DNA from 2 places in the Salicola sp. AFF1 genome. Region 1 is predicted to be linked to the other one. Evidence: riboswitches for the same ligand, from Rfam matches in the RefSeq annotation. Region 1 holds a riboswitch; the other holds the start of a gene.

Region 1 (4,649 bases):
TGGTGGCGGCGTGGAGCATGGGCGCCACCAGTACCAGGAAGAGGATCCATATTCCTTGTCGCATTACTTCACTCCATAACGAATGCTGGCGTATACCGCCCTGCCAGCAGCAAGATAATCAAAGGACGGTGCAAAACTCCGGCTGGTTGTGCTGTAACGCCGATCCAGGGCGTTGTCGACATTCAGGCTGACCGACAAAAGAGACGTCACATCCATGCCGGCGCTCAGATCAAGCCGGCCAAACCCTGCAAGCTTCTTGCTGTTGGCCTGGTCGTTGTAACGGTCACCCTCGGCGACAAATGACGCGCCCAGGTGGTAGTTGGCTGGTGTGTAATCAGCATCCAGCCTCATGGTGCGCTTGGCACGGCGGGGCAACCGGTTGCCGGTGGACCGGTCTTCCGGGTCCTGGAACGTAAACGAAGCGTTCATTTCAACGTCCGAAACCTCAAAACCACCAGCCAGCTCCACGCCTTCAATGCGTGAACGCCTGATGTTATCCGGCTGGGCGCTGATCAGGTCATCAATATCGGTTCGGAAAACAGCCACATCCCAGAACAGCGCGTCATGGTCGGCCCTGAATCCAACCTCGAGTGTGTCCGAGGTTTCGGGGTCCAGATCCGGGTTGCCAAAGCCAGGGTAATAGAGGTCATTGAAGGTGGGCGCACGAAAGGCCGTTCCATAACTGGCCCGGGCGCTGTAGACGGATCCCAGGTCGTACCCGAGGGCGATAGAGCCGGTGGTTTCTTCGCCAAATGCCTCATTGTCATCCCAGCGCCCGCTGACCTGAAGACTGGCTGGCCCGAACTCACTCAGAAGCTGGGCAAACGCGGCCGTATTGTCCCGGCTGTCCTCGGCGTAGGCCGTGCTGCTGTCCACATCGTCGACGCGGTATTCAGCCCCCGCGATAAGCTCATGATCAGCCCATGCAAAGGAATTCTCCCAGCGGGCCGTGCGGCTGCGGGTATCAAAGAAGCTGGCGCCGGAATCCCGCTCATTATCCTGTTCGTCACGCGCCTCGCTCAGCTGGACGGATGTGGACCAGTGATCCATCACGGGGGTGCTCGCCTTGAGGCCCAGGGTCCGCATGTCGAAATCCGTCTCACCACCGAAGAACTCGGTATTGCCGCTGCTGTGAAGCCCAACAACGCCTACTGAGGCCCCATTATTGAATTCGTGGCTTAGGTTGAAGGTGCCGGCGGCATTCCGGAAGCCTTTGTCCTCACCACCGGGACGCAGGTTGGTTCCGTCCGTGTCCATGTAATGACCCTGAACACTATAGCGGGTGCCGCCGGATTGGCCGCTGATGCCGCCACCATATTGCTGGGTTGCGAAACTACCACCGCCGACCTCCAGCCACTGTTTGTCCTGATCGTCCCGTGGCGTGGTGAATCCCTGGATAACGCCTCCCACAGCATCCGAACCGTAAAGGGAGCCTCTTGCCCCGCGCACGACTTCAATGCGCTGCAGCAGTTGCGGGGGGATGTATTGCCAGGGGGCGCTGCCCAGCGTTGCGGAGCGGATCCGGATCCCGTCAAGCAGCAGTATGGTGGACTCACTGCCCGTACCCCGGGTAAAGACACTGGTGGCCTTGCCGAAACTCCCGCTGGAGGTGACGTTGATCCCTGCCTGACCCTGCAGGATCTGGCTCAATTCCTTGGGGTTGCGTTGCTCAAGCTCCTCGGAATCGATCACCGTTACGGAGGAAAGGCTTTCTTCTGTTGTTTCCACACCCAGGGTCGAGGTGACGACCAGAGGGTCCAGCGTCAGTGCGGCCACTTGGGTTGTGTCGGAACCCTGCTGGGCTGTCGCGTAGAGCGGCGCAAGACTGGCCGCCGCCAGACAGGTAAACAGAGGTAGACGATTCATAACTGGGACTCCCTGGTGCCCGCTGCGCTTCCCCGCACAGCATGACTGAAAGCGTTACGGGAGCAAGCTCGGGAGGACAGGCGGCGGAGAGCTGGAGACTGCGCGGCGCGAGCCGCGGGGGAAGATCCGACCGGCCTGTCGTTGCCCACCGCAACGCATGGCGTTCTTTCCAGGCCGGTCTACGGGCTGATGAGCGGATGCGGGCTGCATCCTGAACGACCGCCTTCCCATGCTTCTCCGGCACAGTGGCGCGATGGCCGCTTTTGACTCAATCACCGTTGCGGGGGCAGCGCCGGACTCACTGCTTGGCACAGCTCACCGACTTCCCGTTTCATCCCTTTTCAATAAGGGAAACCTGAAAGCGGCTCGAACCGTACCAATCCCCCCCTGTGGGGTCAAATCGGCTTGAGCCGCAAGCCAGGCGCAAAGCCGTACAACTACGGATAAGAGCTGGGTTGGATCCCCGAAACCGATTGCCTATTATGAAGTGGCAGATTATGAATCCTGACTATGAGGAAGAGTGGTTTGCAGAAAACCGGACTTGAAAGCGTTGGGCAACGACTGAGCTGGTGCGGCTGGTTCCTGCTCATCAACGGGGCTGTGACACTTCTGATCGGACTGCGCTACCTGCCCTGGATAACCGTCCCGGATCAGACAACAGGGCTTTACCTGAGCGTTCTGTACCTGAGCCAGTTCCCCCTGCTTGCCCTGGTTGTGGGCATGCCCCTGTTCGTGGCCGGCCTGATCCCCAGCCGGCGCCTGCTCATCGCCACGGGCACGGTGTACGCCACCGCGGCCCTGAGCCTGCTCCTGATCGACACGGTAACCTATGCCCAGTTCCGCTTTCACCTGTCCGGCTTTGTACTGGATATGGCGCTGAAAGGGGGCACCCAGGTGTTCTCGTTTCCCTGGCAGATGTGGGCTGTGGCCAATACGGCTGCGCTGGGGGTCCTTGTCGTGGAGTTTCTGCTGGCCGTGGGCCTGACGCGCTGGCGTCCCCGCCCGCGATGGCTGGCTCTCGCCATTTCCGCCATCCTGGCGGGGCAGCTCACGGTGCACGGCTGGCACGCCTGGGCGGACGCCCACCACGACAGCCGGATCACCGGTATAACGCGGACCATACCGCTGTATTACGGCGCAACGGCCAAGCGCTTCATGGCCAACAATGGGCTTGTTGACCCGAAGGTTGTACAGCAGAACCGTGCCACAAGTGCGCTTTCGGATAATAACGGGAGCGGCCAGCTTGACTACCCGCTGGAGCCACTCAGCTGTAGCCCGCCGGAGCAACGGCCTAATGTGCTCGTAATAGCCATCGACGGGGCCCGTGGGGACATGCTGGATCCGCGCTGGATGCCGACTATTCACGCCTTTGCCAAACAGAACCTGCGATTCACCAACCACTACAGCAATGGCAATGCGACCAAGCCCGGCATTTTCACGCTTTTCTACTCATTGCCCGCGGGTTACTGGGACGCCTTCACCAGCGAACAGCGCCCGCCGGTTATGCTGACCCGGGCCCAGGCCCTGGATTACCAGCTCAAGGTTCTTGGTTCCGCGCCGTTGATCAGCCCTGCCTTTAACAAGAACGTCTTTTCGTCGGTCGAGGGCCTGCGGCTGGAAACGCCGGGAGAGGAGCCCTGGGACCGGGACAGGCGCATTACCACGGATTGGCTGCGGTTCACGGAACAAAGGCAAAACGCCAACCAGGATGCGCCATTTTTCGGTTTCCTTTTCTACGATACGCCCCACAACCACCGCGTTCCGGATGACTACCCCGTCAAGTTCCAGCCTTACTGGGATCCGGTGAACAAGCTTGCGTTGGGTCCGGACTTCAACCCGGAACTGATGCGCAACAACTACAAGTCCACACTGCACTTCGTGGATAACCAGGTTGAGCGTGTGCTTTCGGACCTCAAGAAGCGCGGGCTCCTCGCCTCCACCATCGTCATGATCACCGGCGATCACGGCCAGGAATTCAATGACTTCGGCAAGAACTACTGGGGGCATGGCAGCAACTTCGGTCAGTACCAGCTGCATGTGCCGATGATCGTTCACTGGCCCGGCCGGGGCAGCAAGCGCTTCCAATACAGAACGGAACACTTCGACGTTGCGCCCACCCTCATGGGCAAGGCCCTGGGCTGCGACGCCACCCCCGCCGAGCATTATGCAACGGGCAACGGCCTTTTCCAGAAACGCGAGCGCGACTGGAGCATCGCCCACAGTTACATGGATTACGCCGTGCTGCTTGAAGACCACCACATCGTTCAGTACGCCTCCGGTCATGTGGAAACACGGGACGACAACCTTGACCCGGCCCCGGCGTTCACGCCCGAGCCCGCCACTGTCCAGGCCGTGCTCAAGGAGATGTCCCGGTTCTACCGGTAGGCCCTAGTTGCCGCCCGTTGGCAGAACAGCGTCCAGAGCGTCGATCACCTGCTCCCGGCGGGCCTGGTCGGTTCGAATGGAGCGGTTCTGCTCCAGGTGCAGGAACTGGCCCGAAGCAGCCTCCGCCGGCTGCGTGCAGGCATCCGGAGAGCCATTACGCTGGCGCCCCTGCACATTGGTGGTGCCACACAGGTGATGGGTAGCCTCTGTATTGCCGTAGGCATTGCAGGTGGTGACGGAACGGTCCGGGAACCGCGCAGCCAGTTCACCGTGGAAGCGGGCGACAGTACTGGATTGCTCCGTCGCCCTCTGGGTGCCATTGGAAAGGCTGATTCCCTCCCGCGACATGCCATGCAGGTTCAACACCCAGGTGTCCGGATACAGGGCGCCAATCTCAC
Region 2 (4,649 bases), on a different contig from region 1:
GGCCATCATCAGCCGGCGCTTCATGCCGCCGGACAGGCCCCAGGGCTTGCGTTCGGCGCGCTCCAGCAGACCCACGCGCTCAAGGACCGCCCGGGTACGCTCGCGAGCACGGCGGCGGGGCAGGCCGTAGTACATGGCCTGGGTGGCGATGATCTCGTTGATGGGCTCGAAGCTGTTGAAGTTCACTTCCTGGGGCACCAGCCCCACCCGGCGGCGGGCGGCAACGGGGTCGCGCTCCGGATCGTGGCCGAAGAGCCGCACGGAGCCAGCCTCGATCCGTACAAGCCCGGTCATTAGCCCGATCAGGGTGCTCTTGCCCGCGCCGTTGGGGCCGAGCAGGCCCTGGAAGGCACCGCGTTCGACGCTCAGGTCCACACCGTCCAGCGCCGCCTGCCCCCCTTTGTAGGTCTTGCGCAGTCCCTGGAGTTCAATGGCCGCGCTCATGCCACCCCCTCGGCAAAGCCGATCAGTTCGCCCCGGCGGCTCACGCCGCACACCGTCAGGTGCGGGTTATCAGGGAGGTAGTCACGCATCCGGGCCAGGCCCATGCCCGCCACCCGATCGCCCAGCGGAACGCCTGCCTGCTGGCAGGCTTCCAGTGCCTCGATGCTGGTATTGGCGGTGCGGACCCAGTCAGCCAGTTCCGTGCCGGCACCGGCGGCCAGGGCCTGGTCGGCGATGAAATCAAAATCGATGGCGCAGCGGGCACTGTGGGTATCCGGCTCACCAGCGGCGAACTTGCTGAGCTTGCCAAAGCCACTGGCGAGCGTCACGCGCGGCAACGGGTGCTTTTTCAGATACTTGAGCAGGGCCCCGAACATGTCCCCCATTTCCACAATGGCGCCTTCCTCAAGGCCGAAATGGGAGCGCATGAACGATTCGCTGGTGCCACCGGTGCAACCGGCAATATGGGTGAGGCCATTGGCGCGCGCCACATCCACCGACTGGTGAATGGAGGCGATGAACGCGGAGCAGGAGAAGGGACGCACAATGCCGGTGGTGCCGAGCACCGACAGGCCCCCTTCAATGCCCAGCTTGGGGTTCATGGTATTGCGGGCGATGGCCTCGCCGCCGTCGATGCCCACGGTTACGCGGAAGCCCCCCTCGTAGCCGGCGTCCGAGGCAACCGCTTCCAGGTGCTCCGTGATCAGCCGCCGGGGCACCGGGTTGATGGCGGGCTCGCCCACGGCCACCGGCAAGCCCGAACGGGTCACGGTTCCGACCCCCTCGCCCGCTTGGAACCGCACCCCCGGCTCACCCACCAGCTCCAGGCGGACCCAGAGGCGGGCGCCATGGGTCGCATCCGGGTCATCGCCCGCATCCTTGATCACGCCAGCGGTGGCGCTGGTACCAGTGACATTCAGGTCCTCAATGGTCATGAGCGGCTCCTGGCCACGCGGCAGGCGGATGCGCACGCCACGGTCCTCGGTCCCGGCCAGCAGCGCACGGGCGGTCGCAACCGAGGCCGCGGTGGCGCAGGCTCCCGTTGAGAGGCCCTGACGCAGGGGGCCATTGTGCTCTGGGGTTTCAGGACGCATGGTGGCTTGAGTCGTGGGCGCTTCACCGCCGTGCCGCCCGCACTGACGCGATGGTTTCCCCTGGGCCGGTCTCCGGACTCATGCTGGAACCTGGACCGGTTCGGGCGGATCGCCTTCCCATGATGGTGCCATCACAGTGGCAGGGATGATCCGCGCCCAGCATTCACCGTTGCGGGGGCAGTCCCGGAGTCTCACCGGGTTCCCGTTTCAGCCGGCATCTGAACAAACGCCGGCCACCCAGGGACGAAAGAGGGGTGAATCCTAGAGGATCGGGGCACCCTGGTCAAACCGCCACCAACTCATCCACGGTTTTTGACTTCCGTCACACGATGCCCTAGCCTCCCCAGCGCTTCGGTCAGCGCTCCATAACGAGCGCACGGGAACCCGGTGAGACTCCGGGACTGACGCGCAGCGGTATTGGGGAACGAGGATCACAGGGGGCTACCCCCAGGCACTGTCCAGACCGGATGGGAAGCTGTGATCCAAGGCCTGCGCCCGATTTGGGCGCCCGCCCCTGAGTCCGAAGACCTGCCGAAGCCCGGGCCCCATCAAAGGTGGCCCGGAAGCCGAGCCTTCGCGACTGAGGTATTCGGGCCGCCAACGGACCGGTTGCACCACCGCTGACCCCGCCTGTCGGCCTGCGCCCACGTGAGGGCTCCATCGCTAATGTGCAGTGCATGGAGACCTTGTATGAAACGATTATGCCTACTAGTCACGCTTCTATCCCCAGTATCGGCGCTCGCCGCTGATCACCACATGGCGCTCGATGAGCTGGTGGTTCAAGGGTCTGCCCTTGAGGAAACCCTGCCCTCGGAGTTATCCGACTACGGCGCTGAACTGGAAGTGATCGACAGTGAAGAACTCGACAGGACCGGTGTCAGCGACATTGGCCAGGCTCTTCGGGGTAACGTACCGGGGCTCTACCTGAATCCCAAGACCGGCCGCGGTGATTACGCCAGCATTTCCATCCAGGGCTCGCGTAGCGAGGATGTGCTCTGGCTGGTGGATGGGGTGCGCATCAACAACCGGCTCTTCGGCAGCACCTCGCCACTGGACTCCATCAGCACCCATATGGTCGAGCGCATCGAGATCCTGAAAGGTGGCCAGGGCCTGTTCTACGGCACCCAGGCAGTGGCCGGAGTTGTGAACATTGTCCTGCGTAAGCCCGAAAAGGACTCCGGGGGCAACATCACCGGCGCGCTCGGATCACTGGGCGACCGCCGCCTTGCCGGCCATGTCAGCAATCGCAACGAGTACGGGCGGTGGCTGGTATTTGGCGAACACGACCATTCGGACGGCTACCGCCCCTACCGGGACAGTGAGCTGCTTGAAAGCGCCCGGCGTCAGAAGCGTGGTTTCACCCGCAGCTCCTACGGCGGCCGCTACCTGCTGGATGCGGGCGAAGGTAAGTCATTGAACGCCCTCGTGGTCCGCAACGATGTGGAAGCCGACTTTCCCCGGGGCAACAGCAACTTCAAGGCCGTTAACGACCGCGATGAGAACATTGTTTCCCTGAAATGGGATCATCAGGTGAATGAGCAGAACGGTTATTTCGTCAAAGCCTACTGGCACGACTGGTGGACCGATTACACCCGCCTGAGCATGGACAAGGACGGCACCGTCAACCTCATTAACGATCGGGCCGAATGGGGGTTCGATGACTATGGCGTCAATCTGACCGGTCGCCACACCACGGATGGCGGCTCCCAGCTTCTGGGCGGCGTGGATTACCAGCGCTATCAGGGCGAGGACTATTCGCTGCGCATTGACGGCAAGACTGAGGCCGTTACGGCGGGCTTTGTTCAGTATCGGCCCCACCTGAGTTTCTCGCCCAGTACCCACCTGGCCCTGGGCGCCCGCTACAACCACTCCAACTTCGCCGATGACCACAGCATCTGGAACATCAGCCTGAAGCAGCCGCTCCCCAAAGACCTCCACCTGAAAGCCAGCGTGGGCACCAACTTCCGGCTGCCCTCGGCCTTTGAGATGTTCGTGATTGACGAGGACTTCCCGGCCGGGAATGAAAACCTGGAACCGGAGGAGAGCATCAACAGCAATGTGTCGCTGACCGGTCACATCGGCAACCCCGTGAAATGGCAACTGGGTGGCTTCTACCGCGAGATCGACAACCTCATCAAGGTTGATGATGGCCAGTACGCCAACAGCAACCAGACGGTCCGGGTCCACGGTGCTGAGGCCGCTCTCAACCTGGGCGGAGACCGTGGCTGGCAGCTGGATCTGGACGCCACCTGGGCCGATGCGCGGGAAGGTGGCAGCGATGAGCAAATCGCCGGCATCCCCGAATGGCACGCCAACGCCACGCTCAGCTGGCAGGGCGACAATCAGGGCTGGGAGCTTAATGCCCGCCACACCGGCGACGTGACCACAAGCACGGCGGACATTGGCAAGCAGTCCTACGGCGACTACACCCTGCTGAGCGCCAGTGCCTGGCGTGAGTTCGGAGCCGATGGCGCTAACCGGGTCACCCTGCGCCTGGAGAATCTGAGGGATCAGCAGTACGCCAACGGCGTCGCTCAGGTAACGCCCCCGAATGGCGAGCCGTACCGTCAGGACACCCTGGGCCCGCCCCGCAACGTCCAGCTTGAGTACAGCCGGAGCTTCTGATGGCGAGCCGGCTCAAGAAACGGACCCTGCGCTGGCTCATCCCGGTTCACCGCTACCTCGGGCTCGGGATGAGCCTGATCCTGCTGCTGTGGTTCGCCTCGGGCATCGTCATGATGTTCGAGGGCTACCCACGGACCCCGGCCAGTGATCGCATGGCGTGGCTCGCCCCAATGGACCCGGGAAAGCTCGCGGCAACGCCCACCAGGGCGTTGGCCGCGCTGAATCTGGAAGAACCCGCGGCCCTGCGGATCAACCAGCCCGGCAAGCGCCCCCGGATCCATGCCATGGACGCCCAAGGGCAATGGCGCAGCGCCTTCGCCGACACCGGCCAACCCGCGCCACCACTGAACCGGCAACAAGCCCGTAAGCGGGCACGTGAACTCAGTGGTGCCGCCGTGGCCTCGGTCACGCGGCTGGATGGGCCGGATCAGTGGACGGTCAACAGCCACGTCCGCGCCCCGGCGCCACTCTGGCGCGTGGCACTGG

Evidence for each region. Region 1 has a riboswitch for cobalamin ahead of AC1RQI_RS07795 (TonB-dependent receptor domain-containing protein). Riboswitches for the same ligand answer to the same signal wherever they lie in the genome.
Region 2: it holds a riboswitch for cobalamin, as region 1 does, so the genes downstream of both, AC1RQI_RS13550 (TonB-dependent receptor plug domain-containing protein) here and AC1RQI_RS07795 (TonB-dependent receptor domain-containing protein) in region 1, are expected to answer to the same signal.

What each region holds. Positions count from the first base shown of each region.
Region 1 covers NZ_JBXAYL010000009.1:16,725-21,373, forward strand. The annotation lists gene AC1RQI_RS07790 (cobaltochelatase subunit CobN) at 1-64, opposite strand, end outside; gene AC1RQI_RS07795 (TonB-dependent receptor domain-containing protein) at 64-1,866, opposite strand; cobalamin riboswitch at 2,022-2,240, opposite strand; gene AC1RQI_RS07800 (DUF3413 domain-containing protein) at 2,392-4,251, shown strand; gene AC1RQI_RS07805 (hypothetical protein) at 4,255-4,649, opposite strand, start outside.
Region 2 covers NZ_JBXAYL010000023.1:11,203-15,851, reverse strand. The annotation lists gene AC1RQI_RS13560 (ABC transporter ATP-binding protein) at 1-444, opposite strand, end outside; gene AC1RQI_RS13555 (cobalt-precorrin-5B (C(1))-methyltransferase) at 441-1,538, opposite strand; cobalamin riboswitch at 1,585-1,794, opposite strand; cobalamin riboswitch at 1,874-2,088, shown strand; gene AC1RQI_RS13550 (TonB-dependent receptor plug domain-containing protein) at 2,229-4,163, shown strand; gene AC1RQI_RS13545 (PepSY domain-containing protein) at 4,163-4,649, shown strand, end outside.